Regions from separate parts of the Sporosarcina thermotolerans genome, predicted to be linked through region 2. Evidence: predicted binding sites of a transcription regulator. Region 2 holds the regulator's gene; the other holds the start of a gene.
What was found. Region 2 encodes CtsR, which represses protease genes until heat stress. Its sites were predicted from a motif close to ATGGTCAATAAAGGTCAAACA; they were not measured.
Positions count from the first base shown of each region.

Region 1 (14,948 bases), on a different contig from region 2:
ATTATAAGTGCACGGATTTATTATGTTATTTTCTCATGGGATTCGTATAGGGATAACCCCGCCGATATCTTTAAAATTTGGGAAGGCGGCATTGCGATTCACGGTGCTTTGATTGGTGCCTTTTTAACAACATACTTTTTCACTAAGAAACGTGGCATTTCATTTTGGAAAGTTGTGGACATTGCAGTTCCGGGTATTCTGATCGGCCAAATCATTGGTAGATGGGGGAACTTTATCAACCAGGAAGCACATGGTGGTCCAGTTTCGGAGCAGTTCCTTGAAAACACATGGATTCCCAATTGGATTATGAATCAAATGACAATTGAAGGAGTTACATACCATCCGACATTCCTGTATGAATCCCTTTGGAATGTAGTCGGCCTAATTATTGTCTTGATCTTAAGAAGAGTGCGATTGAAGCGCGGAGAGATCTTCTTCTTTTATCTAATATGGTATTCAATTGGAAGGTACTTCATCGAAGGGATGAGAACAGACAGCTTGTATGGCGGCGATCTTCGTGCCGCACAAATCGTCTCGATTCTCGCAATCCTTTTTGGTGCCTCAATGTTCGTGTATAGAAGGTTCATCAAGAAAGTGAAAGTAAACTATCTAGATAAATAAAAGAGGGATAGGAAATGCAGACATTAAAAAATGGGTTGAAAGCAGGCTTGAAGACGACGTGGACGTTAGGGAAAATCATTTTTCCTATTACGATTCTTGTTGTGATCCTGCAACACACCCCGATTTTACCTTGGGTTGTAAAACTTGTCTCACCTTTCATGGGGCTGTTTGGACTAAGTGGGGAAGCAGCCATTCCGTTGGTGCTTGGCAATGCATTGAACTTATACGCTGGTATCGCCGGGATTCTTTCGCTTGATCTGACAGTGAAGGAAGTTTTCATCCTCGCTGTAATGCTCAGTTTTTCGCATAATCTCTTTATCGAGACAGGGGTTGCGCTGAAGGTCGGCGTTAAATTATGGGTTGTCTTACTTGTTCGATTCGGTTTAGCGGCATTCTCTGCTGTAATTATAAACGTGTTTTGGAGTGGCGGAAGTGAGATTGCGAAATACGGCATGGCTCCGGAAATCGCTGCAATACCTGAAGGATGGCTCGAAATCGGTCTTTTAGGATTGCAAAAAGCTTCCTTTGGTGTGTTACAGCTTGCGCTAATTGTCATTCCATTGATGATTATAGTTCAATATTTAAAGGACCATCATTATTTACAGAAATTCTCCGAGAAGCTTGCGCCGTTCACGAAAGTCATCGGTGTTAAACCGAATGCTTCAATGACGCTTGTTGCAGGTCTTGTTATCGGGTTGGCTTATGGAGCCGGTGTAATGATCCAAGCAGTTGAAGAAGATGGCGTAAGCAAGAAAGATGCGACACTCGCTTTCATCTTCCTTATCGCCTGTCACGCGGTTGTAGAGGATACGCTTATCTTCATGCCTTTAGGGATACCGGTATTACCATTGCTAATCATTCGACTCGTAACTGCGTTCGTTTTGACGATAGCTGTCGCTTATTTCTGGAAGCAAAGCGGGCGGAGAAGGGAAAAGGAGGCAACCGTTTTAAATGGCTAATAAAATCACAACATTATTATTCGACTTCGACGGAACATTGCTTGATACGAATGAATTGATCGTCCAAACGTTTCAAACCGTCCTTGGTGCGCATTATCCTGGAAAATATGTAAGAGCGGATATCATTCCATTCCTTGGACCGACATTGAAAGAGACAATGGATAGTGTAGATCCGATAATGTCTGACCAACTTATAAGCGAATATCGTGAATGGAATTACGCGAATCATGATCTATTGGCAACTGAATTTGATGGCGTTTCTGAAACATTGAGGCAATTGAAAAGCAAGGGCTTCAAGATGGCGATTGTCTCCACGAAGCGGAATGATATGATCATGAAAGGCTTGGAGCTTATTTCAGCTAATAATGTATTTGATACGGTGATTGGGTTGGATGATGTGCAAAATGCAAAGCCAGATCCTGAACCGATACTGTTGGCAATGGAAAGATTGAATTCCTCACCGGAGGAAACTTTAATGATCGGGGATAACTCCCATGATATACACGGTGGAAAAAATGCAGGAGTTCGCACAGCAGGGGTGGCTTGGTCATTAAAAGGGGAACAATTCATGCGTGAATTGGAGCCTGATTTTATGCTGCACCATATTTCAGACCTCCTTGAGATTACTGCGGGAGAGAACGATTGAGAAGGACAGAACGTTTTCCGGCTAAAGGAAATGCGAACTCCCTTTGGCATATTTACAAAACGGTCTCATTTTTAAAAGTGGCTAAGAATTTCATTTTCATCCAGTTGGGGAGATATACACCTTTTATCCCCATGAAGAATTTCATTTATCGTACATTTTTAGGGATGAAAATAGGGAAAAAAACATCGTTTGCCCTTATGGTGATGCCAGATACGATGTTCCCCGAACGAATTACTGTCGGCAATAATTCGATTATCGGCTTCAATACAACGATTCTTGCGCATGAGTATCTAATCGAAGAGTACCGGGTTGGCGATGTGGTGATCGGGGACCGTGTGATGATCGGGGCCAATACGACGATCCTTCCGGGTGTTGAAATCGGAGATGGGGCAATTGTTTCGGCTGCATCACTCGTAAATCGTGATATTCCTGCAGGTGCGTTTGCCGGCGGCAATCCCGTTCGAATCATTTATACCGCGGAACAGTTGGCGGAGCGAAAGGCGAAGTAATCCTAAGAATGTGTCAAAATAGTGAATGACGGGTAGAGAAGTTATGTTATAATTTTTATTGGAGGAACGTCTAATACGTTCCTTTCTATTTTCTATCGGAGGAAATTTGATTGGATAAAAAGCATAGGAATATAGATAAAAAAATAATTTCTTTTATCCCTGATGGTGAATTTTATTATCAGAAGGGCATTAAAGCGATGCAACGTGAACGATACGATGATGCCCATAAATATTTGCAACGTGCTGTTGAGTTAAGCCCGAGTGATCCGCTCATTCTTATGCAATACGGCATTCTTATTATGGAAGAGGGCATGTTTGAGGAGGCCTACGAGATCCTTGCGGCTGCACATGGCATTGACCCAGAGGAAGAGGATATCATCTTCTATTTGGCGGAAGTCCATGCACATCTCGGTCTTCTTCGAGATGCAAAAGTCTATGCTGAAAAATATATTGCGCTATCTCCAGACGGACCTCTTGTTGATGATTCGATGGAAATTATCGATTTTGCTGAACAAGAAGAAGATATATTTGACGATGAGGAAATGCCGGATGGTGAAGTGTATTTCCTTCAGGAGAAGGCAAGGAGATTGATGGAAGGCGGCTTGTTTGACGAAGCCATCGAAATCCTTGAGGCAATCATCGTAGATTATCCTGAGTTTTGGGCGGCATATAATAATTTGGCTCTCGCCTATTTCTACGTCGGCAAAATCGATCAGGCGAAGGAATTGCTTTACGATGTACTTGATAAGAACAAAGGGAATATCCATGCATTATGCAATCTCGCTGTCTTTTATTATTACCAGAAAGACAAAGAGGAATTGGATGCATTGCTTGACCTTCTGTTGAAGATAAAACCTTATCAATTCATACATCGATATAAATTAGGGGCAACATTTGCATTGGTTGGGAAACATAAAGAAGCATATGGTTGGCTCAGAAGCCTAAAGAAAAGGGGATTTGAAGGGGATGCAGGCTATTATTTCTGGCTTGCCCATTCTGCTTACTTTTCAGGAAATGAGACAGCCGCGAAGGAAGCATATGAAAAGTTAGTCGAGCTTGACCCAAGCAAGGCCGGGTTAGAGCCTTGGAAAAGCGTGCAAGAGACATCGCGGGCGGATTCATTTGAACAGGATCGTGAATTCCTACTAAGTAAAATCATGAATAAATACCGAAGCGAGCGACTGTTAGGCTTTTATTTATTGGGCAAATCGGCTCATAAACAAGAAATTATTTCGCATCCGAAATATATTGATTTGGAAAAGCTGAGTAGCATTGAACAGTTATTTTTAGCCCATAGCCTCGATTATGAATTTACATTGGAAACTGATTTCGATCATTCCTTTATGCGGGCTTTGGAAACGACCGATATCATTTACAAGAATTACAAGCCGCTCGATAAGCAAGGGACACATCTTTTTCAAATGTGGTTCACCCTTTGCGAGGTGGCATTAACTCGATCATATGATTTCAGGAATCCGGATGCCCTCGCTGCAGCAGCTGATTATATGTTCCAATCATCACGTTATAAAGGAGTTACCAAAACGGCCATTGCAAAAAGTTATGGCATTTCGGTACCAACGCTAACTAAATATGTTCATACATTAATGGAGTTTCTACCACAATTTAGTGAGTGATAAATGTTAGGCAACCACTCCCGCGAGCAAATAGATTGATTGGACACATCAAATCTTATACGATTTGGTCAGTGTTATGTTATGTAGGAGGAGGAAAAACCAATGACAACAGAGAAAATATATGACGTCATTATTATTGGTGCGGGCCCGGCAGGAATGACTGCAGCTGTTTACACTTCCAGAGCAAACTTGTCGACCTTGATGTTAGAGCGCGGAATTCCGGGTGGACAAATGGCGAACACGGAAGAGATTGAAAACTATCCTGGTTTTGAATCGATCTTGGGACCAGATCTCTCCCAGAAAATGTTCGACCACGCCAAATCATTCGGTGCTGAATACGCATACGGTGACGTAAACGAAATCATCGATGGTGTTAGCTATAAAACGATTATTTCCGGTAAAAAAGAATATAAAGCACGTGCCATTATCATTACCACTGGTGCTGAATATAAAAAAATGGGCGTACCAGGCGAAGCAGACCTTACTGGCCGCGGCGTCAGCTATTGTGCTGTTTGTGACGGTGCCTTTTTCAAAGGGAGAGAAATCGTTGTTATCGGCGGTGGAGACTCAGCGGTTGAAGAAGGTGCATACCTCACTCGATTCGCAGACAAGGTAACGATCATTCATAGACGTGACGAATTGCGCGCGCAAAAAATCTTGCAAGATCGCGCATTTGCGAATGAAAAAATCGATTTTATCTGGAATTCTACAGTTAAGCAAGTTAACGGACAGGATGGAAAAATCAGTTCTGTAACGCTTGTTTCCACTGTGGATGGTACGGAAAGAGAGATGGAGACTCAGGGTATGTTCGTCTACATCGGTATGGATCCATTAACTGCACCATTTAAAAACTTGGATATCTTGGATGACCACGGATATATCGTGACCAATGAAGAAATGGAAACGAAAGTTCCAGGAATCTACGCAGCAGGAGATGTGCGTCAAAAAACACTTCGCCAAGTCGTAACGGCAACAGGCGACGGAAGCATCGCTGCACAAGCTTGTCAAAAATATATTGAAGAACTTGCGGAGAAACTATCTGCGGAAGTTTGATTATAGTGAGAGGCCCGAGTATGGGTCTCTTTTTTATATGGATGCGGACCTCCCATAGAGCACCGTGACTTCCGGTAGAATGCAATGCGGTCGATTTCCCATAGACTGCGGCTGAGTTCCCATAGAGGCGTTGTGACTTCCGATAGAAAGCGACTGAGTTCCCATAGAAGTGCCGTGACTTCCCATAGAATGCGGCTGAGTTCCCATAGAAGTGCCGTGACTTCCCATAGAATGCGGCTGAGTTCCCATAGAAGTGCCGTGACTTCCCGTAGAATGCGGCTGAGTTCCCATAGAAGCGTTGTGACTTCCCATAGAAAGCGTCCGCCTGAAACGGAAATCAAAAGCCCGTCCAAAATTATTAATGCAACCTTAATATTACTGTAACTCTAATGCAACACATTAGGGGTAACATAAGAATAGTAATTGACCCCCCTTTTTAATATAGCAACACTTTAAGACGACCTACTGATGCAAATCGTAGGTGGTCTTCTTTTTTTGTTGTTTGCAACGTAAACATTGTATAATAGATGCATGCATGTTTTAAAAAGCGAGGAATTCAGATGCAGAGAATTGCTAACTTACTTGTCGTAAAAGACAATCAGGTACTTTTATTGAAAAAGCCGAGGCGGGATTGGTACGTGGCTCCCGGGGGAAAGATGGATTCAGGGGAATCGATATACGAGGCAGCCATCCGTGAATTCGAAGAGGAAACTGGCGCGACACCAGTAAATCCGCAAGTTAAAGGGATTTACACGATGATGATACTAAATCCAGACACGAAGGAATTGATCGACGAATGGATGTTGTACACATTCGTCGCCAAAGATTTGATCGGCACGCCGTATGAGTCGAATCGGGAAGGGTTGCTCGAATGGCACGGTATCGAAAAATTGAAAACGTTGCCAATGGCTGAAGGCGATAGATCCAATTTATCATTTGCCGTCTCCAAAAACGGTGTCCAGTATGGTACATTTTATTATACAGAAGAGTTTGAACTGTTAGAAGAGCGACTACAAAACTCGATGGAGGGCGATCTACTATAATGGAAAATGAATTACCAAACAGCGACGTTGAATTAGTCATTATTACCGGGATGTCTGGTGCTGGTAAAACAGTGGCGATGCAAAGCTTTGAAGACATGGGCTTCTATTGTATTGATAATTTACCTCCAGAGCTTTTGGTCACATTTTTAGACTTGATGATGAAGTCCGAGAACAAGATGAGACGGATTGCGGCAGTCATGGATACAAGAGGCGGTGACCTTTTTGATGCGTTGATCGGAGCATTGGACAATTTGTTGCAAATGGAAGGGGTATCCACCAAGCTTCTGTTTTTAGATGCGGATGATGAAACACTTGTAAGACGGTATAAGGAAACGAGAAGATCGCATCCACTCGCAGAGGGTGGACTTCCGCTTACCGGTATTCGCAAAGAGCGGACATTGCTTTCCGAGTTAAGAGGCAGAGCTCGCTTCATCTACAATACTTCCGAACTTAAACCAAGGGAATTACGCGAAAAAATCATGTCCACATTCTCTTCCAAAGGCGACACCGCTTTCACATTGAACTTCATGTCTTTCGGATTTAAGCATGGGATGCCGATAGATGCAGATGTCGTTTTTGATGTACGCTTTTTGCCAAATCCATACTATCTTGAAGATCTAAGACCGATGTCTGGACTGGATAAGGAAGTATACGATTATGTTTTAAAGTGGAACGATTCACAAGTGTTGATCGAAAAATTGACGGATCTTTTCAAATTCATCATACCGCAATATAAAAACGAAGGTAAATCACAAGTCGTCGTAGCCTTCGGTTGTACGGGGGGCCAACATCGTTCTGTGACGTTGGCGGAATACTTCGGAAACCGATTAAAAGACGAATATAAAACACTAATCACACATCGGGATGTGGAAAAGAGAAAGGGTTGACACAATGCTGCAATCCGGAAGAATGAAGAAAATCGTCGTTTTCGGAGGCGGGACCGGGTTGTCCACTATGCTGAGGGGATTGAAAAATTATCCCGTTGAGCTCACCGCAGTTGTAACTGTAGCGGATGACGGTGGCAGCTCAGGAAGGTTGTTAGATCAATACAACATCCCACCTCCAGGCGATATCCGGCAAGTGATGGCAGCTCTTTCGGATGTAGAGCCGTTAATAGAAAGAATGTTCCAGTACAGGTTTACCACTTCGGATGATTTGAGAGGGCATTCATTAGGCAATCTCATGCTTGCTGCATTGACGGATATAACGGGTGATTTTGCACGAGCGGTTGAGAAAATGGGGCAGGTTTTGAACATTAAAGGTAAAATTTTACCTGCCGCAAATCAAAAGATCACCTTGCATGCAGAGCTTGATGATGGCACAATTGTAACCGGCGAATCTAAAATTCCGGTATACGGCCGTAAAATACGAAGAGTATATGTTTCACCACAAGAGGTTGAACCATTGCCTGAAACAGTACGATCCATTGAAGAAGCGGATTTAATCATATTCGGACCAGGAAGCCTATACACAAGCATCCTGCCGACAATCCTTGTAAGGGGCATAAGAGACGCGGTACTCGTAAGCAAAGCTAAAAAGGTATATATCAATAACCTGACAACTCAAGAAGGAGAAACGTATCAGTATACAGCATCAGAGCATGTGCAAGCGCTGTATGATCACGCTGGCAGCGCTTTTCTCGATACGGTTCTGTTGAACGATACTGATTTCGAAACATTATTACAGGGGAATGAATCGCCTGAAGTTCAATTACCCGTTGAGAATGATATAGAAGCTTTGAAATTGCTTGTGCCTAACATCGTCCTTGGAGATATTTCGACAGTTTCCGAGGGCCGTATCATCCATGATGCGAATAAGGTTGCTTCATGGGTTAAGGAGTATATGAAAGGCAAGGATGTAAACAAGGAGACTTGATCATCGCCGAGAGAGGGGGGACAGTCATGTCTTTTGCATCAGAAGTAAAAAAGGAATTAACCAATATAGAATCAGATGATTGCTGTGTAAAATCAGAAATAGCCGCCTTTATAAGGATGAACGGAGCAGTTTCTTTCTCGAATAAACAATTAAGCTTGGATGTTCAGACGGAAAATGCTGCAATCGCAAGAAGGCTATATTCCAACATAAAACGTCTTTACCCATATAAAGTTGAATTATTGGTCCGCAAGAAAATGCGTTTGAAAAAGAATAACGTCTACATATGTAGGATCCGTGACGGCGCTAAGCATTTATTGGAGGACTTATATATATTAACAGGAACGTTTCAATTCAAAAATGAGATTGTACCGGAATTGGTGAAAGATGAATGCTGTGAGAGGTCTTATTTAAGGGGCGCATTTTTGGCTGGGGGATCAGTCAATAATCCCGAGACGTCTTCGTATCATTTGGAAATATTCTCGTTTTACAAGGAACATAGTGAGGCCTTGGTTGAGTTGATGAATAAATCGATGCTAAATGCAAAGTCGATTGAACGAAAAAAAGGTTATATCGCATATTTAAAAGAAGCGGAAAAAATATCTGACTTCCTTGGCATAGTCGGCGCACATGTTTCATTGATGAAATTCGAAGATGTGCGGATCATAAGGGATATGCGAAATAGCGTTAACCGACTCGTGAATTGTGAAACAGCGAATATGAATAAAACAATCAGCGCTGCGCAAAGGCAAGTCGAGAATATCAAATTTATCCAAAATACGATTGGATTAGATCAATTACCCGATCGTTTGCAGGAAATCGCCCAGCTACGGATTGAACATCAGGATATAACGTTAAAAGAGCTTGGTGAAATGGTGACCGGCGGAACCGTCAGTAAATCCGGCGTGAATCATCGATTGAGAAAAATAGAAGAGATTGCAGAAAACCTTCGAAGTGGCGGAATTGCACTTCGTTAAGAACTAGACGAGGTAGGAAAGGAGACGAATAAGTATGGCAGAAAAAACAGTAGAAGTGAAGCTGAAAACTGGCTTGCAGGCAAGACAAGCTGCATTATTTGTCCAGGAAGCGAATAAGTTTTTATCAGACGTGTTTTTGAAAAAAGACGATCGCCAAGTAAATGCAAAAAGCATTATGGGTGTCATGAGCCTTGCGATTGCAAAAGGTGTTTCAGTAACGCTAATGGCGGATGGTGTGGATGAAGAGCAAGCAATCAGCACACTCGCTTTGCTTGTTGAAAAAGAGAATTAACATCCATTAGCCGAGGGTACTAACTTAGCAAAGGTTTGCAGTCTACGTACGCCGCGTCCTGCGGCAACGACTGCATGACCGGCATCCTGCCGGCCTCAGGTATAAGACGAAGATACGGAATGGCGGTTTTTGCTACGTAGTAGATTTGATTATGACCCGAGCATCTAGCGCCCAGAGCTAAACGTAAACAAGAGTACAAATTGCTTTGAATAAAAAAAAGCCGTAAACATGAATGTTTACAGGCTTCTTTATACAGCTTATATGCCCTCGGCGGGAGTCGAACCCACATTTCAAGCTTCGGAGGCTTGCGTGCTATCCATTGCACCACGAGGACGAAATATAGAGTCTGATGGTAACAGACAACACTCATTATACAAATAAAGCCATAAGAATGCAATAGTAAAATTAAATGCGTTATATTTGACCTTAATTGACCATAATATGTATGATAGGTGTACAGTTGAAACAAATGGTTTCAGCAGGTCGACAAATTTGAACCACCTAAAAGGAGGAAATACCATGAATCTAATACCTACAGTCATCGAACAAACAAATCGGGGCGAACGTGCTTATGATATTTATTCTCGTCTATTGAAAGACCGGATTATCATGTTGGGCAGCGCAATCGATGATAATGTTGCCAACTCGATTGTTGCGCAATTGCTATTCCTTGAAGCGGAAGATCCTGAAAAAGACGTTTCCATTTACATTAATAGCCCAGGCGGAAGCATTACTGCTGGTATGGCAATCTATGACACAATGCAATTCATCAAACCGGACATTCAAACAATTTGTATCGGTATGGCTGCATCAATGGGATCTTTCCTATTAACTGCAGGAACAAAAGGAAAACGTTATGCGCTTCCTAATGCAGAAGTGATGATTCACCAACCACTTGGCGGTGCACAAGGTCAGGCAACTGAAATTGAAATTGCTGCAAAACGCATTCTTTTCCTACGTGAGAAATTGAATACGATTCTTTCCGAGCGTACTGGCCAGCCAGTTGACGTTATTGCGAAAGACACAGATCGTGATAATTTCATGACTGCTGAACGTGCGAAAGAATATGGTTTGATTGACCATATTATCACACGCAGCGACATGAAAGACTTGAAAAAATAAGTATTGCTTTGAAAACCGACTTCTTTATATGGAGTCGGTTTTTTAATTTATTCCAAAATGTTTGAAACCTTTTCGGGCGACATACGATAAATAGAATACGGACTCAAGTTTGAATCGTGTTTCCCAAAGGGTATCCGTTAGTATTCAGAATAGGAGTGAGAATGAATGAAAAAACTATTAGGACCACTTACTATCATTATTGTTCTTCTTGTAATACTTGGTATTGTGTTTGTACCAAGTTACAACAAATTTGTAAATTTGGAGGAAGATGTTGATGCGTCGTATGCGCAAGTCGAAAACCAATTGCAACGCCGGCTTGACCTAATTCCGAATTTGGTAAGCACCGTGAAAGGGTACGCAAGCCATGAAAAAGAAGTAATTGCAGAAATATCCGATGCGCGCGCGAAATTATCGGGTGCAACTGGACCTGCAGAACAGGCGGCCGCGGATACCGAATTATCCAATGCATTAGGACGTCTATTGGTTGTAGTGGAAAATTATCCGGATTTGAAGGCGAATCAAAACTTCACCCAGCTCATGGATGAGTTGGCTGGCACCGAGAACCGGATTGGTGTCGCGAGGAAAGATTATAATGACGTCGTTTCCCAATTCAATCGACAAGTGAAAAGGTTTCCGGGGAAATTAGTCGCTTCGATTTTTGGGTTCGATGAAAAAGAGTATTTCCAAGCGAATGAGGCTGCAAAAGAAGCACCTAAAGTAGACTTTGGAGATGGGAAATAGTGATTCGGAAAATCGTTCGATCGCTCACGGTCGCATGTTTACTATTCATGTGCATACCATTCGGGGTGTCGGCAGCCGAAATCCCCGCTTGGAATAAATTCGACTATTTCATCCAAGACCATGCCCGAATTTTATCGAATGAACAAAAAGAAGAGCTGAACCGACTCGGGAAAAACTTGGAACAGGCGACGGGAGCGGAATTGGCGGTCCTCACAATCCCAAGTATAGGTGACGATCCGGTTGAGCAATATGCAGTCGATGCGTTGCGAGCGTATGGACTTGGAAAACAAGGCGAAGACAATGGTGCTTTGCTTGTTGTCACGACGAGACCGAATTCATCTGGGGATCGGCACTTTGAGTTGAGTGTCGGCTATGGCCTCGAGGGCGCACTGCCAGACGGGAAAGTCGGAAGGATCATGGATGAAGTGGCAGTACCGTATTTGAGGAACGAACAACCCGATTTAGCTATTATGGAAGCATACAAATCCTATTACAATGAAATCGCAGCTGAATATGGTTGGAATGGGGAAGTTGCCGAAGTGAATACTCTCGCCGGTCAAGGCGGCGATGGCTTTGGCATCCCGACGCCAATAATTATTTTCATCGTCATTTATCTGCTGTTCCGTTTTATAGGCGGCGGTGGCCGTGGAGGTCGTGGTGGTCGTGGTGGCGGATCGGGTGGCAGAAGAGGAAGAGGACGCGGTATGATCTTTTTCCCTGGCTCCTTTGGGGGCGGAGGAGGATTCGGAGGCGGCGGTGGCTTCGGTGGCGGAGGCGGCTTTACCGGCGGAGGTGGATCCGGTGGTGGCGGCGGCGGCGGTAGAAGCTGGTGACGTTAGAAAGTCTTTGTTGGAATAGTTCCAAGGTCACAAAATGACCATAAAACTCGGGAAATGATCGATAAATACTGGGAAATAATCAATAATTCAACCGAATTGATCAATAACTCTTGGGAAATGATCGATAAACCCCGGGAAATGACCGATAAAATTGGAGACAAGTTGAAAACACCAGATATTCGGCAAGAATCCACAAGGATGTTCTGCAAATCTTTTGCAGAACATCCTTTTTCCCTTATACTTAAGAAAAAACAACTTGAGGTGGGACAACATGCACGTAACATTTTACACAAAACCGGGATGTCATCTATGCGATGATGCCGAAGCAATGATGAAGCTTGTCCAAGAAGACTTTCCACTGACATGGTCCACGGTAAACATCGAATCAGACGATGTAAGCCATGAAAAATATATGCTCATGATTCCTGTCATCGAAAAGGACGGCGAAGTTCTATTGTATGGGCAAATTGGCTATGCCGATTTAATTGACCTTTTTTGAGGCATTTATGTTTGAATTGCAATACAAAGAGGTATAGAATAAGAGTATGAATTATATTTTTTTATATTAGGTGGGACAATTATAGAACAGGTGGGCGTATTTTGTCCCTTATAGAAAGAAGGGCTTTCCTTGAACCCGAATTTACTCGAGGCACAACGAAAGCTTGTGCCGGAAATGATGGAGATTCTTCACCAAAGATACAGGCTTTTGAAGTTCATCGGGGTTTCCGGTCCGATTGGCAGAAGACCATTAAGCATTCAAGCGGATATTTCCGAGCGAGAATGCAGAAACTTAATGGAGGCATTACGAAACGAGGAGCTCATTCGAATTGCGAAAGAAGGGGCCACAATCACATATGAGGGATCCAAGGTCCTTGAACTTCTTGCGCCAAGTATTGAGGAATGGACGGGGCAAAGCTTGATTGCCAGCAAATTGAGTGCTCTCCTTAAAATTCGCAGTGTACAAATCGTCCCGGGAAATTGTGATGTGAATCCGACGGTGAAAAGCTTGATTGGGAAAGAAGCGGCAACCGTTTTCATGCAAAAGATTGAAAATGGTAAAGTCATCGCTGTTACAGGTGGAAGCTCGGTTGCAGCAATTCCGCAACATATCCACTCAATTGATAATCCTGAACAGCTTCATTTTATCGCCGCGAGGGGCGGAGTTGGAGATGATATCGGGCTGCAGGCGAATGTCATTGCTGCATCTTTCGCCGAGGCGAGCGGAGGAACATATAGCACATTTTATTATCCTGAATCCCTTAGCCAAGAAGCGCATGAAATTTTCAAACGTGAACCATCTGTCATTCAAATGATGGAGCAATACGCGCAAACAGATTGTGTCTTGCATGGAATTGGCGATGCAGAACGAATGGCGGAATTACGCAATACGCCTGAGAATGAAAAGCAACTGATCCGAGAAAAAGAGGCGAAGGGCGAAGCGTTCGGCTATTATTTCGATGAAAACGGGGAAGTTGTCCACCGTATCCGAACAGTCGGCATACAAACAGAACAGCTTGAACAGGTTCCGCTGATCATTGCCGTTGCAGGTGGAGTAAGCAAAGCCGATGCGATTTTATCTTATATGGAAAGCGCTCCCCGCCAAACGATTTTGGTGACGGATGAAGGGGCGGCACATGCGATTTTGGAGAAACTGGAAGATAAACAATAAACCTATCTGGAGGTAATGGAAATGACGTTAAAAATAGCGATCAATGGATTCGGCCGTATTGGGAGACTTGTTTTCAGGGAAGCACAGAAAAATGAAGAAATTGAGGTAGTCGCTGTCAATGATTTAACGGATGCTCCGATGTTGGCGCATTTATTAAAATACGATTCAGTCCATGGAATTTTTGATGCTGAGGTTGGATCCGAAGACAATCACCTTGTCGTCAACGGGAAAAAGATTAAAGTGTACGCTGAAAAAGACCCAGCGCAATTGCCATGGGGCGATTTGGGTATCGATATCGTCATCGAATCAACAGGCGTGTTTAGAGACGAAAAAGGTCTCATGAAACATATCGAAGCGGGCGCTAAAAAGGTTATCTTATCCGCACCTGCAAAAGGCGACGTCAAAACACTCGTTATGGGTGTCAATGAAGATTCGTATGATGCAACTCAAGATAAAGTCGTTTCAAATGCATCTTGTACTACAAACTGCCTTGCACCTGTCGTAAAAGTGCTTAACGACAAATTCGGTATCAAACGAGGCATGATGACAACAGTGCACTCGTATACAAACGACCAAAACATTTTGGATTTACCGCATTCCGACTACCGCCGCGCTCGTGCAGCAGGAGAATCAATGATCCCGACGACGACTGGCGCTGCATCAGCCGTAACCAAAGTCATTCCAGAACTAAAAGGAAAATTGGACGGCATGGCTGTCCGTGTACCAACTCCGAACGTTTCACTCGTCGACTTTGTCACTGAACTTTCAAAAGAAGTGACAGTTGAAGATGTGAATGCTGCATTGAAGAACGCATCAGAAAATGAACTGAAGGACATCTTGTTCTATAATGAAATCCCATTAGTCTCACGCGACTACAACGGCAACACAGCTTCTTCTACAGTTGATGGCTTGTCAACGATGGTGTTGGACAATAATATGGTGAAAATCATTTCATGGTATGACAATGAATC
Region 1 is NZ_JBHSRM010000021.1:65,708-80,655, forward strand. Features, by position in the region: gene lgt (prolipoprotein diacylglyceryl transferase) at 1-621, shown strand, start outside; gene ACFPZG_RS16500 (nucleoside recognition domain-containing protein) at 636-1,580, shown strand; gene ppaX (pyrophosphatase PpaX) at 1,573-2,226, shown strand; gene ACFPZG_RS16510 (acyltransferase) at 2,223-2,735, shown strand; gene ACFPZG_RS16515 (tetratricopeptide repeat protein) at 2,846-4,369, shown strand; gene trxB (thioredoxin-disulfide reductase) at 4,472-5,422, shown strand; gene ACFPZG_RS16525 (hypothetical protein) at 5,374-5,775, opposite strand; gene ACFPZG_RS16530 (8-oxo-dGTP diphosphatase) at 5,983-6,465, shown strand; gene rapZ (RNase adapter RapZ) at 6,465-7,352, shown strand; gene ACFPZG_RS16540 (gluconeogenesis factor YvcK family protein) at 7,357-8,340, shown strand; gene whiA (DNA-binding protein WhiA) at 8,367-9,314, shown strand; gene ACFPZG_RS16550 (HPr family phosphocarrier protein) at 9,349-9,606, shown strand; tRNA gene ACFPZG_RS16555 (tRNA-Arg) at 9,869-9,940, opposite strand; gene clpP (ATP-dependent Clp endopeptidase proteolytic subunit ClpP) at 10,126-10,728, shown strand; gene ACFPZG_RS16565 (LemA family protein) at 10,894-11,469, shown strand; gene ACFPZG_RS16570 (TPM domain-containing protein) at 11,469-12,302, shown strand; gene ACFPZG_RS16575 (glutaredoxin family protein) at 12,580-12,807, shown strand; gene ACFPZG_RS16580 (sugar-binding transcriptional regulator) at 12,937-13,977, shown strand; gene gap (type I glyceraldehyde-3-phosphate dehydrogenase) at 13,999-14,948, shown strand, end outside.
Region 1: the regulator CtsR is predicted to act here: its motif matches at 10,024-10,044, upstream of clpP (ATP-dependent Clp endopeptidase proteolytic subunit ClpP).

Region 2 (14,948 bases):
ATGAATAGACGCCTGCCAATCGTTGCCCCGGGATGGATTTCAATTCCTGTGAAAAACCGGCTGATCTGTGAAATAACTCTGGCTAAAAACAACATTCTTTTCTTGTAAAACGCATGGGCAATTCTGTGCGCCCATACGGCATGGAGGCCAGAGTAGGTTAGTACAACTTCCAACGAACTCCGTGCTGCAGGATCCTGGTCAAATATGCATTGTATGTCTTCTCTCATCCTACGAAACACTTTTACGACCCCCTGTAATAATTTTTCTGAAAAACGCAAAAAACGCCTCTGTCCATTACTAGACAGAGACGCATTGTATGCGCGGTTCCACTCCGCTTGGCAGAATGCGTGAATCTTCTACCCGCTTGACGCCTGTAACGCTGGCGATGCGTCCGGCCTACTGCATTGTTCGGCACGGCGCTCAAAGGGGCATTTCCACAATGCAGGGGCACGGATCACTTTCAGCCGGTGATGATCCTCTCTGTAGTGCGTACTTGTGTACTTCTCCTTATCAAAGCTTTGGTTTGTCGTTTTCAATGATTGTACGTCAATTGTACAACGATTATGCGTTAAGTCAAGGACGTTGCTTTCCACTTCAGGCGGACGCTTTCCGCGGGCATGGCTTCAGCCTCCTCACTCCGCTACGCTTCGTTGCGGGGTCTTCAGCTCATGCTATTCCCGCTGGAGTCGCCGCCTTCCGTTACAAGCAACTATCGCCGATTACATAAAATCTCCCTAAATACGCATAACAGTCTCCAAAAGCGCATAAACATCTTCAGATACTCATAAATACCGTGAATGACGCATAAATGCTTCTAAAAGCTCATAAATCGCTTCAAAGACGCATAAACGGCCCTTCTCTATTCTTTAATTATTCAAGCTCGGGCAAATTTTGAAACGCGTTCGATTGTTTTTTCTTTACCGATCAAAGAGATGGAATCTGGTAGTTCAGGTCCATGCGCTTGGCCGGTTGCGACAACGCGGATTGGCATGAAGAGATTTTTCCCTTTATGTCCAGTTTCTTTTTGCACAGCTTTAATGGCCGCTTTAATTGATGCAGGATCGAATGATTCCAACTCACTCAATTGTTGTTTGAAGGATGCCATAACTTCCGGAACTTGTTCACCCGCAAGTATTTCCTTGGATTGTTCATCATATTCAATATGGTCATTGAAGAATTGGGCGGTCAAGTCTACGATTTCAGCACCATAACTTAATTGAGCTTGGTAAAGAGCGATAAGGTCGTGTACCCATTTACTTTCTTCTTCCGTCATGTTTTCACATACACGGTTGGCTGCTTGAAGATGCGGTAATGTTAATTCGATTACTTCATCCAAGCTAAGTTTTTTCACATATTGATTATTCATCCAAGTCAATTTTTGTTTATCGAACATCGATGGTGATTTGGATAGTCGGCTTTCGTCAAATAGTTTAACTAATTCATCATGAGAGAAGATTTCTTCTTCCCCACCTGGAGACCAGCCAAGCAATGCAAAGAAGTTGAACATAGCTTCAGGTAAATAGCCAAGGTCCTTGTATTGGGAGATGAATTGGATGATTGACTCGTCACGTTTTGAAAGCTTTTTCCGGTCTTCGTTGACGATCAATGTCATATGTCCGAAACGAGGGTATTCCCATCCGAACACGTCGTAGACCATCAATTGTTTAGGTGTATTCGTCAAATGTTCTTCTCCGCGGAAGACATGTGAAATTTTCATAAGATGGTCATCGACGACAACCGCAAAGTTGTATGTCGGGATGCCATTCGTTTTTACAAGTACCCAGTCGCCGACATCCTTGGATTCGAAAGCGACCTCTCCACGCACTAAATCGTCTACAGTGTACGTGACATTCTCAGGTACTCGCATACGGATTGTATAAGACATTTTAGCCGCTTCTTTTTCAGCGACTTCTTCAGCTGTCAAATTGCGGCATGTACCTGCGTACATTGGTGCCGCCACGCCTGCGGCTTTCTGTCTTTCACGTTCCGTTTCCAGTTCTTCAGGTGTACAGAAACATTTATAGGCATGTCCTTTATCAAGCATTTCCTGGGCGTATTTCGTATAAAGATCAAGGCGTTCCATTTGACGATAAGGTCCATATTCTCCGCCAATATCGACAGATTCATCATGATGGATTCCGAGCCACTTCAAGTTATCCAATTGGGATAATTCACCCGCTTCAATATTCCGTTCCGTATCGGTATCCTCGATGCGAACGATAAATTTCCCACCATGGTGTCTCGCAAATAGATAGTTGAACAATGCTGTCCGAGCCCCACCGATATGTAAATGGCCAGTTGGACTTGGCGCATAACGTACACGTACTTCTTTTGTCATTTGAGTGCATCTCCGTTCGTCGTTAATTCCTGTGTTATTTTAGCATTCCAAAGGTTATTTTAAAAGGGCTCAACCTTTTTGAAGAAGAATCGTCGCCATCGAGGCGATCCCTTCTTCCCGTCCCGTAAAGCCTAATTTTTCCGTTGTTGTCGCCTTAACGTTCACCTGTGTTATATCCGCCTTCAGCAATTCTGCAATACGGGCACGAATTGTTTCGATATGAGGTGCCATTTTCGGCCTTTGCGCGATGATTGTACAATCGATATTACCCAATCGATATCCTTTCTCCTCAACTATTTCCCATACTTTTTGAAGGAGGACCGCTGAATCCGCGTCTTTGAATGCTACATCGGTATCCGGGAAGTGTCTTCCGATATCTCCTTCCCCAATTGCTCCGAGAGCCGCATCGGTTACTGTATGCAAAAGTACATCTGCATCGGAATGCCCTGTTAACCCTTTATCGTGAGGGATTGTAATGCCCCCGATAATTAAAGGCCGGCCTTCCTCAAACTTATGTACATCAAACCCCTGTCCAATTCGAATCATCTGAAATCCTCCTACTGTCTACGTTTCAAGAGGACCTCACCAAACAGAAGATCCTCCTTAGTTGTCATTTTAACATTATCATACGTACTTTCCACAATCCTTACGGGATGTCCCAGACGTTCGACGATCATTGACTCATCGGTTCCTAAGAAACCATCCGCCTCCGCCTTATCGGAGGCTTCTTTTAACAACTCGTACCTGAACGCTTGCGGTGTCTGGATAGACCAAAGCTTCGACCGATCCACCGTTTCTTCAACAATACCGTCGGGCGCGAATTTCATCGTATCCTTCACTTGAACCCCGGCAATTGCCGCACCGTGTTCATCAGCGACTCCCACAAGCTCATGGATGACATTCCTATTGATAAAAGGCCTTGCCGCATCATGTACAAGAACGATTTCATCCGACTGGTGAGCGCGGATACAGGCAGCAACACTTTGCTGCCTCTCGTCTCCACCTTCAACAAGTGCCTTCACTTTCGTTATACCGAACCGCTCAAGCATCCGTTCGATTTTCTCTTTCTCCACAAGTTTGACTGAAAGAATCATACCAGAGCACTTCTCATCCTGTTCAAACACTTCCAATGTGTGGATCAAAATCGGCTTTCCAGCCAATTCCAAGAACAACTTATTGAACCCGGCACCCATGCGCCGTCCACTCCCTGCTGCCGGGAGCATCACAGTATACATCTTCATCAAACGTTCCTCAACTTTCTTCGATGGGACATTAGTGCGACTTTGCGGTCTTGCCGTTTTTCGGCTTCGCGAAGATCATTCGGCCGGCAGACGTTTGCAATACACTTGTAACAACGACGTCAATTGCATTACCAATATGCGACCTACCATCTTCGATGACAATCATCGTGCCATCATCCAAATAGGCAATCCCTTGATTATGCTCTTTCCCATCCTTAATAACAACGACATGCATCTCTTCACCCGGAATAACGACCGGCTTCACTGCATTCGCAAGATCATTGATATTTAATACGGATACACCATGCAAATCCGCCACTTTATTCAAATTAAAATCATTTGTCACGACAAGCCCGTTCATGCTTTTCGCAAGACGGACGAGCTTCAGGTCAACCTCCGCCACATCATTGAAATCTTCATCTGTAATTAAAATATTTGGACCGTCATCTGTTTGAAGGCGCTTTAGGACATCCAAGCCCCGTCTTCCCTTCGTACGTTTCAATGAATCCGAAGAATCCGCAATATGCTGGAGTTCGGTTAAAACAAATTGCGGGACGACAAGTAGACCCTCAAGAAATCCCGTTGCAGCAATATCAGCGATCCTTCCATCGATAATGACGCTCGTATCAAGGATCTTATGCACCTTATTAGTACTTGGTTTGACAACGGTTTCTCCGCCATCTTTTTTCTTAGGATTATTGTTCCTCGCAGCAAAGATTGCATGTGAAAACTCTTCTCGTTTTTTGAAGCCAACCTGAAAACCTAAGTACCCAAGAAGAATGAAAAGCACCACCGTCAAAATTGATGTGACGAATTTAATTTCCAAACCACTTAGTCCGAAACTCGCAAGAAAGGCGACACTTAACCCGACCATCAAACCGATTGTCCCGAACAGTAAATCGAATATCGGGGTCTTCAATAACCGATCTTCCATCCATTTAATGAAATTTACGATCGGCTCAGCTATGAATAAACTGAGAATATATAAAAGAAGCGCCCCTAAGATTGCTGCCACATAAGGATTATCAATCATCGGCTTAGAAGTAAAAGAAGATAAGGTAAATAAATACGGTAAGAATAAGACGCCGAGAGTCCCCCCTATGAGCAGCAATCCAACTTGAACTACTCGTTTCAACATGCACAACACCTCCGTTTCGTTACTGTAAACTATACACGTTTTCCATTCCCCACGCCGTTTTGGGCCACTATAAATACCATATTCCCTTCAAAAGTAGGACTTTCCCTTATAAGCAAAAGTTTCAGGAAAAGTCGGGTAGGTCCCTCTAAAAAGGATTGTAGAGGAACCCCAACTTTTAACAGCCCCAAACCCTTACGTAGTTCAAATTTACGAAAATACGATATTCAATGCTTCCTTAACGGTTTCGACACCGACGACTTGAATCCCTTCCGGAAAATCCCATCCACCGATATTAGAGGATGGTATGAATACTCGTTCAAAACCAAGCTTTGCTGCTTCAATGACACGTTGTTCAATACGAGAAACTCGGCGCACTTCCCCAGTCAGTCCGACTTCCCCTATGAAGCAGTCCATCCCTCCTGCAGATGCATCTCGGAAACTCGAAACAATACTTACAAGGACAGCGAGGTCAATGGCTGGTTCGTCAAGCTTAACTCCGCCGGCGACCTTTATATACGCATCCTGTGTTTGCAAGAGCATTCCCATTCTTTTTTCAAGAACAGCCATTAAAAGGGAGACTCTGTTTTGATCAATCCCAGTTGCCATCCGTTTTGGGTAATTGAAGCTTGACGGCGTGACGAGGGCTTGAATTTCAACAAGAATCGGTCGGGTACCTTCCATCGATGCTACAACCGTGGATCCCGCCCCCCCTTGTGATCTCTCACGTAAGAATAATTCGGAAGGATTGAGTACTTCCTTCAATCCCGATTGCAGCATTTCGAAGATGGCAATCTCATTGGTTGAACCAAATCGGTTTTTCACACTTCGTAAAATCCTGTACGTATGATGGCGTTCCCCCTCAAAATACAACACTGTATCCACCATATGCTCAAGAAGGCGTGGACCTGCAATTTGTCCATCTTTTGTCACATGACCGACTATGAAGATTGCGATATTTTGCGTCTTTGCTATTCGCATCAATTCTGCCGTGCATTCCCGCACTTGGGATACACTACCAGGTGCAGATGTTACTTCGGGGTGATGGATTGTCTGAATCGAGTCGGCGATGACAAATTTCGGTTGCACATCGTTGATCGTCTCATGTATTCTTGCCAAATCTGTCTCAGCATATATATACAGTTCATCTGAAGTAACACCAAGTCGTTCGGCCCGGAGTTTGGTCTGCTTAATCGATTCTTCACCTGATATGTAAAGTACGCGTTGTTTTTGGTTAGCAAGGAGAGAGGAGACTTGCAGCAACAATGTTGATTTTCCGATACCTGGGTCGCCGCCAATTAGAACAAGAGAGCCAGGGACAATCCCTCCACCAAGCACCCGGTTTAGTTCACCTAAGTCCGTTTTGATCCTTGGCTCTTCAGAAGTTTGAATGGATCCGATAGGCATCGCCTTTTGCTGGATTGTTTCTGTATGTTTGAAGGCTCCGCGAGGACCTTTACTTATTATCTCCACTTCTTCGTCCATCGTATTCCATTCACCACAACCCGGGCATCTCCCCATCCATTTCGGTGATTCATACCCACAATCCCTGCACATGAATTTAGTTTTTCTTTTGGCCATATATACCTCCATATACGAAAAGGATAGCCCTTCCCTGTAGACAGCAAGCTCTACCGGAGGGCCATCCTATTATTTTATTTATTTTCTACAACTTAAGCAGCTCGTTCATTTTTCACGACGAACTTATCATCCTCTACATCTACAATGACTTTTCCGCCGGTAAGAATTGTTCCACCTAATAACTCTTCGGATAGTCGGTCTTCGATATGCTTTTGCAATGCGCGGCGCAATGGGCGCGCTCCGTATTCAGGGTCATAGCCCTCTTCCGCAATTTTCGTTTTAGCAGCATCTGTCAATTCTAAAGTAATATCCTGTTCTGCCAACCGTTTTGTCAACTCGTCGGACATAAGTGAAACGATTTCACGCAGATGTTCCTTCTCAAGGGAGTGGAACACAATCATTTCATCCACACGGTTTAAGAACTCAGGACGGAACGCTTTTTTCAACGCGTCAAGCATATTTGACTTCATGCCTTCGTAATCCTGATCACCGTCATTCAAATTAAAACCGACGTAACGGTTCTTTTTCAATGTGTCCGCTCCTACGTTCGACGTCATGATAACAACTGTGTTACGGAAATCGACCGTACGACCCTTCGAATCTGTCAATCGGCCATCCTCAAGCACTTGAAGTAGGATGTTGAATACATCCGGATGCGCCTTTTCGATTTCATCAAGTAGAACGACAGAGTACGGCTTCCGTCTTACTTTCTCGGTCAATTGACCGCCTTCATCATAGCCTACATATCCTGGAGGCGAACCGACGAGACGGGAAGTTGCATGCTTTTCCATGTACTCGGACATATCAATGCGGATCATCGCGTCCTCATCGCCGAACATGGCCTCTGCAAGCGCTCTTGCCAATTCAGTCTTACCGACACCCGTAGGCCCAAGGAAAATAAATGAACCGATCGGACGTTTTGGGTCTTTTAAGCCGGCGCGCGCTCTGCGGATTGCCCTTGAAATAGCCGTTACCGCTTCTTTTTGTCCGATTACACGTTCATGAAGAAGCTCTTCCATATTCAATAGCTTGGCAGATTCCGTCTCCGCAATCTTCGCAACAGGAATCCCGGTCCACATCGCAACGACTTCGGCAATGTCGTTCACGGTTACTTCGGATTCCTTCTTACCTTGCTTTTCTTTCCATGCGGTCTTCGTTGTTTCAAGCTCTTCCTTCATTTTCTGTTCTTTATCACGGAATGAAGCCGCCTTTTCGAATTCCTGGCTTTGTACTGCTGCATTCTTTTCATGTCGAATTGCTTCCAGTTTCGCTTCAAGCTCTTTTAGATTCGGAGGAGTCGTATACGAACGGAGTCGCACCTTCGAACCCGCCTCGTCAATCAAGTCAATTGCCTTATCGGGCAAGAAACGGTCTGAAATATACCGGTCCGACATCTTTGCCGCCGCATTGATTGCCTCATCTGTAATTTTCACACGGTGATGCGCTTCATAACGATCGCGCAATCCTGTAATAATTAGGATTGTTTCTTCGACAGTCGGCTCATCGACTTGGATTGGTTGGAAACGTCTTTCAAGCGCTGCATCTTTTTCAATATATTTACGGTATTCATCAAGCGTAGTTGCCCCGATACATTGCAATTCACCACGTGCAAGGGATGGTTTTAGAATATTGGATGCGTCAATTGCTCCTTCAGCACCACCTGCACCAATCAGCGTATGCAATTCATCGATGAAGAGGATGATATTGCCTGCCTGACGGATTTCCTCCATCACTTTTTTCATACGATCCTCGAACTCACCGCGGTATTTCGTCCCCGCTACAACCGTTCCCATATCAAGCGTCATAACGCGTTTATCCCTTAGAATTTCAGGCACTTCATTATTAACGATTTGCAATGCCAAACCTTCTGCAATTGCTGTTTTACCAACACCAGGCTCCCCGATTAGGACAGGGTTATTTTTCGTCCTTCTGGCAAGAACTTCGATGACCCTTGTAATTTCCTTGCTTCTACCGATAACTGGATCAAGCGTTCCTTCGCGTGCGATTTCCGTCAAATCGCGGGCAAGGCTATCAAGGGTTGGCGTGGCGGCAGATGACGTCGATCCTTGCGTGTTTACTGAACTATCATTGCTTCCCAATAATTGAAGAACTTGCTGTCTAGCACGGTTTAAGCTGACACCTACATTATTTAAGACACGGGCCGCTACTCCTTCGCCTTCACGAATGAGCGCTAACAGAATATGTTCCGTTCCAATGTAAGAATGACCCAATTTACGGGATTCATCGACAGATAACTCGATGACCTTTTTCGCTCTCGGTGTATAGTGAACAATCGGGCCAACTTCCTTTGAACCGGAACCAACGAGGCTTTCTACCCCTTTTTCGATTGTGTCAAAGCTGACGTCGATCGCTTCTAACGCCTTCGCCGCAATGCCGCCGCCTTCGCGAATCAGGCCCAATAAAATATGCTCAGTACCAATTGATTCATGCTTCATCCGGATCGCTTCTTCTTGTGCAAGCTGTAAAACCTTTTGCGCTCGCTGTGTAAAACGATTGAACATCATATACATTCCACTCCTTCTGTTTTAATGTTTGCAGTCTTCTTTCCCCACTGTTGAAAGCGTGGAATTGGGATCTCTCTTTACTTTATTCTGATAGATTGTAAACAATCCACCTTCATGAAATTGACTTTGACTATCTTTGACGTAAGTATAATGAAAAGAAAAGTGACGTGCAAAAAAATTGCTCAATTTTCTGTAGTATTATCTTTGGATTGCAGCTCAATCTTTAAACGCTCACGGAATAGGTTCGCGCGGAAGATATCCCTTTCTTCTGCCGTTAATTCGGAACCGGCATATTGTTGAAGGAAACCCGGTTGCATGAAAATCATTAATTCGTTCAAAATAGACATATCGACATCCTTAATAAGACCAAGGTCAATTCCGAGACGGACGTCCGATAGACAACGGGCCGCCTCTCCTGAAGGCAACAATCTTGCGAAAGAGATTATGCCGAGTGAACGGAACAGTTTGTTCTCCAGTGCGACTTGGGACTTGGAAAGCAGAATTTCACGAGAACGACGTTCATGTGCGATTAGTCGTAATGCTATATTCTTCAAATCGGCCAAGATCTCCTTCTCCGGTTTACCCAAAGTCGTCTGATTTGATACTTGATAAATATTCCCCGGCGCTTCACTGCCTTCCCCATAACTACCCCTGACTACCATGCCAAGTCTTGTAATGGCGGGAATGATGCGATCAATCTGCTTTGTAATTGTCAATGCGGGTAAATGCATCATGACCGATGCACGCATGCCTGTTCCAGTATTCGAAGGGCAGCTCGTCAAATAGCCGAACTCCTCGTCGTATGCATATGGCAATTCGTTTTCAAGATAATCATCCACTGAATCCGCGTGTTCATATGCATTTTCCAGCTGAAATCCTGGATAGATGCACTGGATACGGATGTGGTCCTCCTCATTCACCATAATGCTCAGCGTTTCATCTTCAGACAGAAGAACCGCACCATAGCGTTTCGGATCTGTCAAATGCGGACTGACAAGATGCTTTTCAACTAACACTTGCCTATCAAGCATGGGCAATTCTGACATCTTCATATAGGCATACCCTTTTTCATCGGAATTAAGCAATGCAGCGGCAGCTAACCCGTCAACTTTTCCCGCCTCTTCGGCAGTGAAAGCTATCGGGAAACGAAATCCTCTTAAATTACGAGCAAGCCGAATTCTTGTCGACATGACAATATCCGAGTGTTCTCCATGGGACGCCATCCACCCAGTGACAGCCCCCCTCATGAATTTATCAATCGACATCGCTTTCGCCTCCCCCGGTACCGTCTTTCGCCAAATGCTGTTTCAATTCATTCACTTCATCTCTTAAAGCGGCTGCATCTTCGAACCGTTCTTCAACAATTGCCTCCTGCATTTTTATTCGGATCTCTTCAATCTTCTTTTTCACCGCAAACATTTCGTTGAATGAAACCGGAATTTTTCCCGCATGCTTCGTATGACCATTATGAAGCTTACCGAAAACCCGTGGCAATCGCTCCCTAAACGTGTCATAGCAGGTCGGGCATCCGAACTTACCGATGTCGAGGAATTTCCTGAATGTCAGTTCACACTCCGGACAAGTTGGCCCCTCAGGCATGCTTTCCCTGGATTGCTGAAAAGGTTGCACTGATTCGTTCCCACCGAACCAATGGGAAAGGAATTGTTGAATTGACAGTGGTTCCTGATTCGGATCAAAATGAAACATCTGTGATTGGAATGCACATTTTTCACATAGATGGCGTTCCGTAGTACCATTCACGCTTTCCTGCGTAAAGATTACGGATGCCGGCCGTTCGTTGCAATTATCGCAATTCATGATCTGCACCTCATATTCGTCAATTTCTATTCCATTTGCCTGTAGATTAACGTCATAAGCATCGCTTGCAAAATCCTTGCTCTAATGAGGTCACGTTCCGGCAATGGCTGGTGGAGTGTCGTTCGATCTACCGCAGCAAGTATAATTCTTGACTCACGTTCGGAGATGACCTCTTCCATAGTCAAACGATAGACGATATCTTCAGCCATCGTATATGTCGCACCTTGCTGGATACCATTTAAAATATGTTCAATTAATTCTTTATGCGAATTCGTTTGAACTCGATAAATGCGGATATATCCCCCGCCTCCACGCTTCGATTCAACCGCGTACCCCCGCTCAACTGTGAAACGTGTATTAATGACATAATTGATCTGGGAAGGGACACATTGGAACTTCTCTGCCACTTCACTGCGTTTGATCTCCACTGTTCCACTATCTTCCTTTTCGATAATCGCTTTTAAATATCCTTCAATAATGTCAGAAATGTTTCGCATTAACTCACCTCTTTCTTCTGGTGATAAGCCATTGACTTTGACTATCTTTGACTTAATTGTACATGGAAATACGTTATGAAGGCAATTGAAATGCAATCTGTTCAAAGGATGGGACAATTTGTTGAGATACATACGAGATATATGTGTTTGTTTATGAAAAGGCTGGGGAAAATGAGCGGTTTCCAGGAGAAACGAGCGCTTCCGGAAATAAACGAGCGGTTCCCGGGAGAAACGAGCGGTTCCGGGAATAAACGAGCGGATTTCCAAGAAAAACGAGCGCTTGCAGATAATCAATAAAGAAAGGCAGCTCCCGGTATTTCGAGAACTGCCTCATTTAATCATTCAATTGTCATGTTTTTCATTAACTTAACAGGTAGGAATTGTTCACCCGTTTCGTAATACGTGATCGCAAGATGATCGCCTTCTTGAATATAGATTGAAAGCGGAACAGCTTCGGTGGAAACAATGTAATTCCGTCCGTCATCCCCTAAAATAGAAACAATGGTGAAGTCCCCGGCGCGTTCCTTGTAAACGCGAACTACACCAACTTCCACTTTCGCTTCAGGTGCGCCTGAGCTGCCGTCAACCGTACTGCCACCGCGCTGTAATGCCGTTTTATAAAGCCTTAAAGCTTCATTAGGAGAATTAGCATAAACGGAAATCTCCGGATTCGCTGCTGAAACGATGAAATAGTTTTGCAAGAAGCCATTTGAATCGAGAACCGGCGTCAACCAGCTTGCTTCACCATAGAAGTTGTATAGCACAGGCATTTCCCCGGTCCATTTCTTCTCAATGAACTTCTTTTCAATAATTTGAAGTGTTCCTTGCGAATCCATGTAGGACTCCTCCAAATTACCAGTGTAATAAATTGCTTTTCCAGTCCGACCATCCGTCAATGCATATCCAAGCATCGAATCGACTTCCTCTTTCGGGCTAGTAAAATCAGTGAAGTAAAACATATGGCCATTTTCGTCGAATACAGGGCTAACATTCGCCTCTGTCCCTTCGTCCGACGGAAGCTTGACATCTTTCTTCCCTACGATTGAATTCCAAAAACCGTGGACGTATTTACCGAAATAGCTGTTTTGAAGGCTGACCGCTTCCGGAGAAACCGCTCCATCAACGAATTCCGGTACTTCTGAGAGAGCATACTGATTCAATTCTCCCGATGCTGGATCGACCATGACGATCCCCTGGACATCGAACCCGTTCCTTGCCGTGATGAAATTCCCGTATGAACGGATATAATGCGGCTTGCCCTCATCGTCGATCTCAAGTTGGACATCGCCGTAAAAAATCAGTTCAGGCTTAGCCATCCGCATATGTCGTTCAACCTGCTTGCCGAAAAATGAAGAAGGCGTGTAGGACATCTCAGTTTTCACGAACTTCGGATTGTCAGCTGAATCGGTCGCACTCATTGTGAAATAACCAGGTGTCGTTTTTGCGTTCCACCATTTGAAGAAGCCCGAAAATTCGACTGGCGCAATATAGACAAATTCCCCGTCCACTTTTTGGATTTGTAAATGCCCCAACTCGTAATAGCTTGTATTCGGTACTTGCCCGAATGCTTTTTTCATTTTATTCCGGGCAAATTGCGGCGGCACACTCGCAGGTGTTTTTGTTTCATCGAACGCTTTGATTTCCACTTGCTGATCCATTTCCACTGCTTCATATTTTTGATCGGCATTGAAGAGTGGTGCACTAAGGATGAATGCACTTACGGATAGCGCCGCCAAAAACAGTACCACCTTAATGCTTCGCTCTTTCCCTGTTGCAAAGATTATGCCAAGAATCGTTGCAGCTAACAGCATGGCCCATAGCGACGTCCAATTCCTGTCCAAATTCGTAAGGTAATAAATTAGAAATGTGAACAAGCCTATGAGAATAACCGCTCCGGACAAGGCGCCAATCCTATTAAAGGCAGCTTCCCCGTTTTCTTTAGACCCGAACGGAACGATTATAATTGCGGATATGATTCCAACCACTAGTGAAAATAGCAATAAATTTATCATGCAAACACTCTTTTCTTATAAAATTTTCACTCACCTACTATACGAATGAACTTGCCATTAGATTCATTTTTATTTTAGAAAATTTATCGCAATCATAATAAAAAAAGACAATCCGCACAATTGAAGCTGTACGGATTGTCCTTTTTATATCGTCCTTCTAACCCTTAATACTTTGTACATCCTGTGTCCGAAAATCCCAGCAAGTATCGACAGTAAAATATCCTTAGGAAGTGGCGGTACCATCCACATCCAAGCAACTCCGTAACTGAATGCATCTGGAGCCGCAGCCCACAGCTTGTATGCAAAGTACATCCAATTCGTCCCGATTACGTAATTTATGACAAGGGCAACAAGCCCTGCAACGACATAACTTCGTAAACTGCCGTACTTTTCGACAATTTTCCCCGCTACAAATGCAACTAATATAAACGAAACAACGAAGCCGAAAGTCGGTACCAAAATGAAGCCAAAGCCCCCTTGGAACTTTGAAAAAATAGGTGCACCCGCCAAACCTGCGAACATATACACTGTCATCGAAATTGCACCGAGTCGGCTTCCAAGCAAAAGCCCTGCCAACACGGCAAAAAAGGTTTGCAACGTTATCGGGACTCCGCCAATGACAAGGAAAGGCACGAACCACGTTATATTCGCTCCGATCATCATCAATGCCGCAAACATCCCACAATAGACAATACTGAATGCACTCATACCCGTTTTTGTTTTTACACTAGCTGTTGTCATAATCCACCTCATAATTTGAGTTATCTTCAATAGAATAAAAGTTAACTCAAATTGTGTCAACCTGTTTCTCAAACAAGTTAACCATAGGTATATAAAAAAATCGACAGCATTCCGGCTATCGATTCCTCTTCAATCATTCTTTATCTTCACTTTTTGGGAATAAAAAATAGGATATTGTACCGCTAAGGATAGCAGCACCTATCGATATCCATACTCTGGATGTTCCTGGTACTTCCTGAAAGTTTATATGGAGCATATACCATGAAATTCCGGCAACAAGAAGTGCAATTGGAATTGAAAACTTGAAAATCCTCAACGTATTCACCTTCTATTTTTTGTTCGTATGCCCATTCTATCATAATTCATCTATTGACGTATTAAACATTTAACGGTATGATGTTTTAAATTATTCTAACAACTAAATTAATATTTTCTTATCAAGAGAAGCTGAGGGACTGGCCCGTCGAAGCTTCAGCAACCAGCCGTTGTAATCGGTAAGGTGCTAATTCCAGCAGGTTTATATGACCTGACAGATGAGAAGGATAGCGAATTATCGCGTTTTTTTAAAAGCCTTCTATTTCAAGAAGGCTTTTTTATTTTTATATTAGAGCGGGAGGATGAAGGGCTTGAAATTACTTGATCGATTGCAAAACGAAGTACTTGTCGCAGATGGAGCAATGGGAACTTTGCTTTATTCATACGGGATTGACTTTTGTTATGAAGAATTGAATGTCGAGAAACCTGAAATCATCGAAAAGATACATAGGGATTATATTGCTGCAGGCGCTGATATCATCCAGACGAACACGTATGGCGCAAATTTCCTTAAGCTTGCCCGTTATGGCCAAGAAGATAGAGTGAAAGAATACAATGAGGCGGCAGTCCGTATTGCAAAGCGGGCGGCAGCTCCCGGAAATCAGTATGTCCTTGGGACAATCGGGGGACTACTTGGCATCCGTAAAAGTGATGCATCAACTTCAGAAGTGCTGAAGTATGTTCAACAACAAGCAGACGCGCTGCTTACCGGCGAACCCGATGGATTGTTGTTGGAAACGTATTA
Region 2 is NZ_JBHSRM010000029.1:33,504-48,451, reverse strand. Features, by position in the region: gene epsC (serine O-acetyltransferase EpsC) at 1-278, opposite strand, end outside; T-box leader at 301-523, opposite strand; gene gltX (glutamate--tRNA ligase) at 875-2,338, opposite strand; gene ispF (2-C-methyl-D-erythritol 2,4-cyclodiphosphate synthase) at 2,408-2,884, opposite strand; gene ispD (2-C-methyl-D-erythritol 4-phosphate cytidylyltransferase) at 2,896-3,579, opposite strand; gene ACFPZG_RS18040 (PIN/TRAM domain-containing protein) at 3,611-4,717, opposite strand; gene radA (DNA repair protein RadA) at 4,925-6,295, opposite strand; gene clpC (ATP-dependent protease ATP-binding subunit ClpC) at 6,388-8,820, opposite strand; gene ACFPZG_RS18025 (protein arginine kinase) at 9,003-10,085, opposite strand; gene ACFPZG_RS18020 (UvrB/UvrC motif-containing protein) at 10,075-10,638, opposite strand; gene ACFPZG_RS18015 (CtsR family transcriptional regulator) at 10,665-11,135, opposite strand; gene ACFPZG_RS18010 (hypothetical protein) at 11,211-11,432, shown strand; gene ACFPZG_RS18005 (hypothetical protein) at 11,474-13,147, opposite strand; gene ACFPZG_RS18000 (biotin transporter BioY) at 13,292-13,888, opposite strand; gene ACFPZG_RS17995 (histidine kinase) at 14,022-14,204, opposite strand; SAM riboswitch class I at 14,320-14,428, shown strand; gene ACFPZG_RS17990 (bifunctional homocysteine S-methyltransferase/methylenetetrahydrofolate reductase) at 14,515-14,948, shown strand, end outside.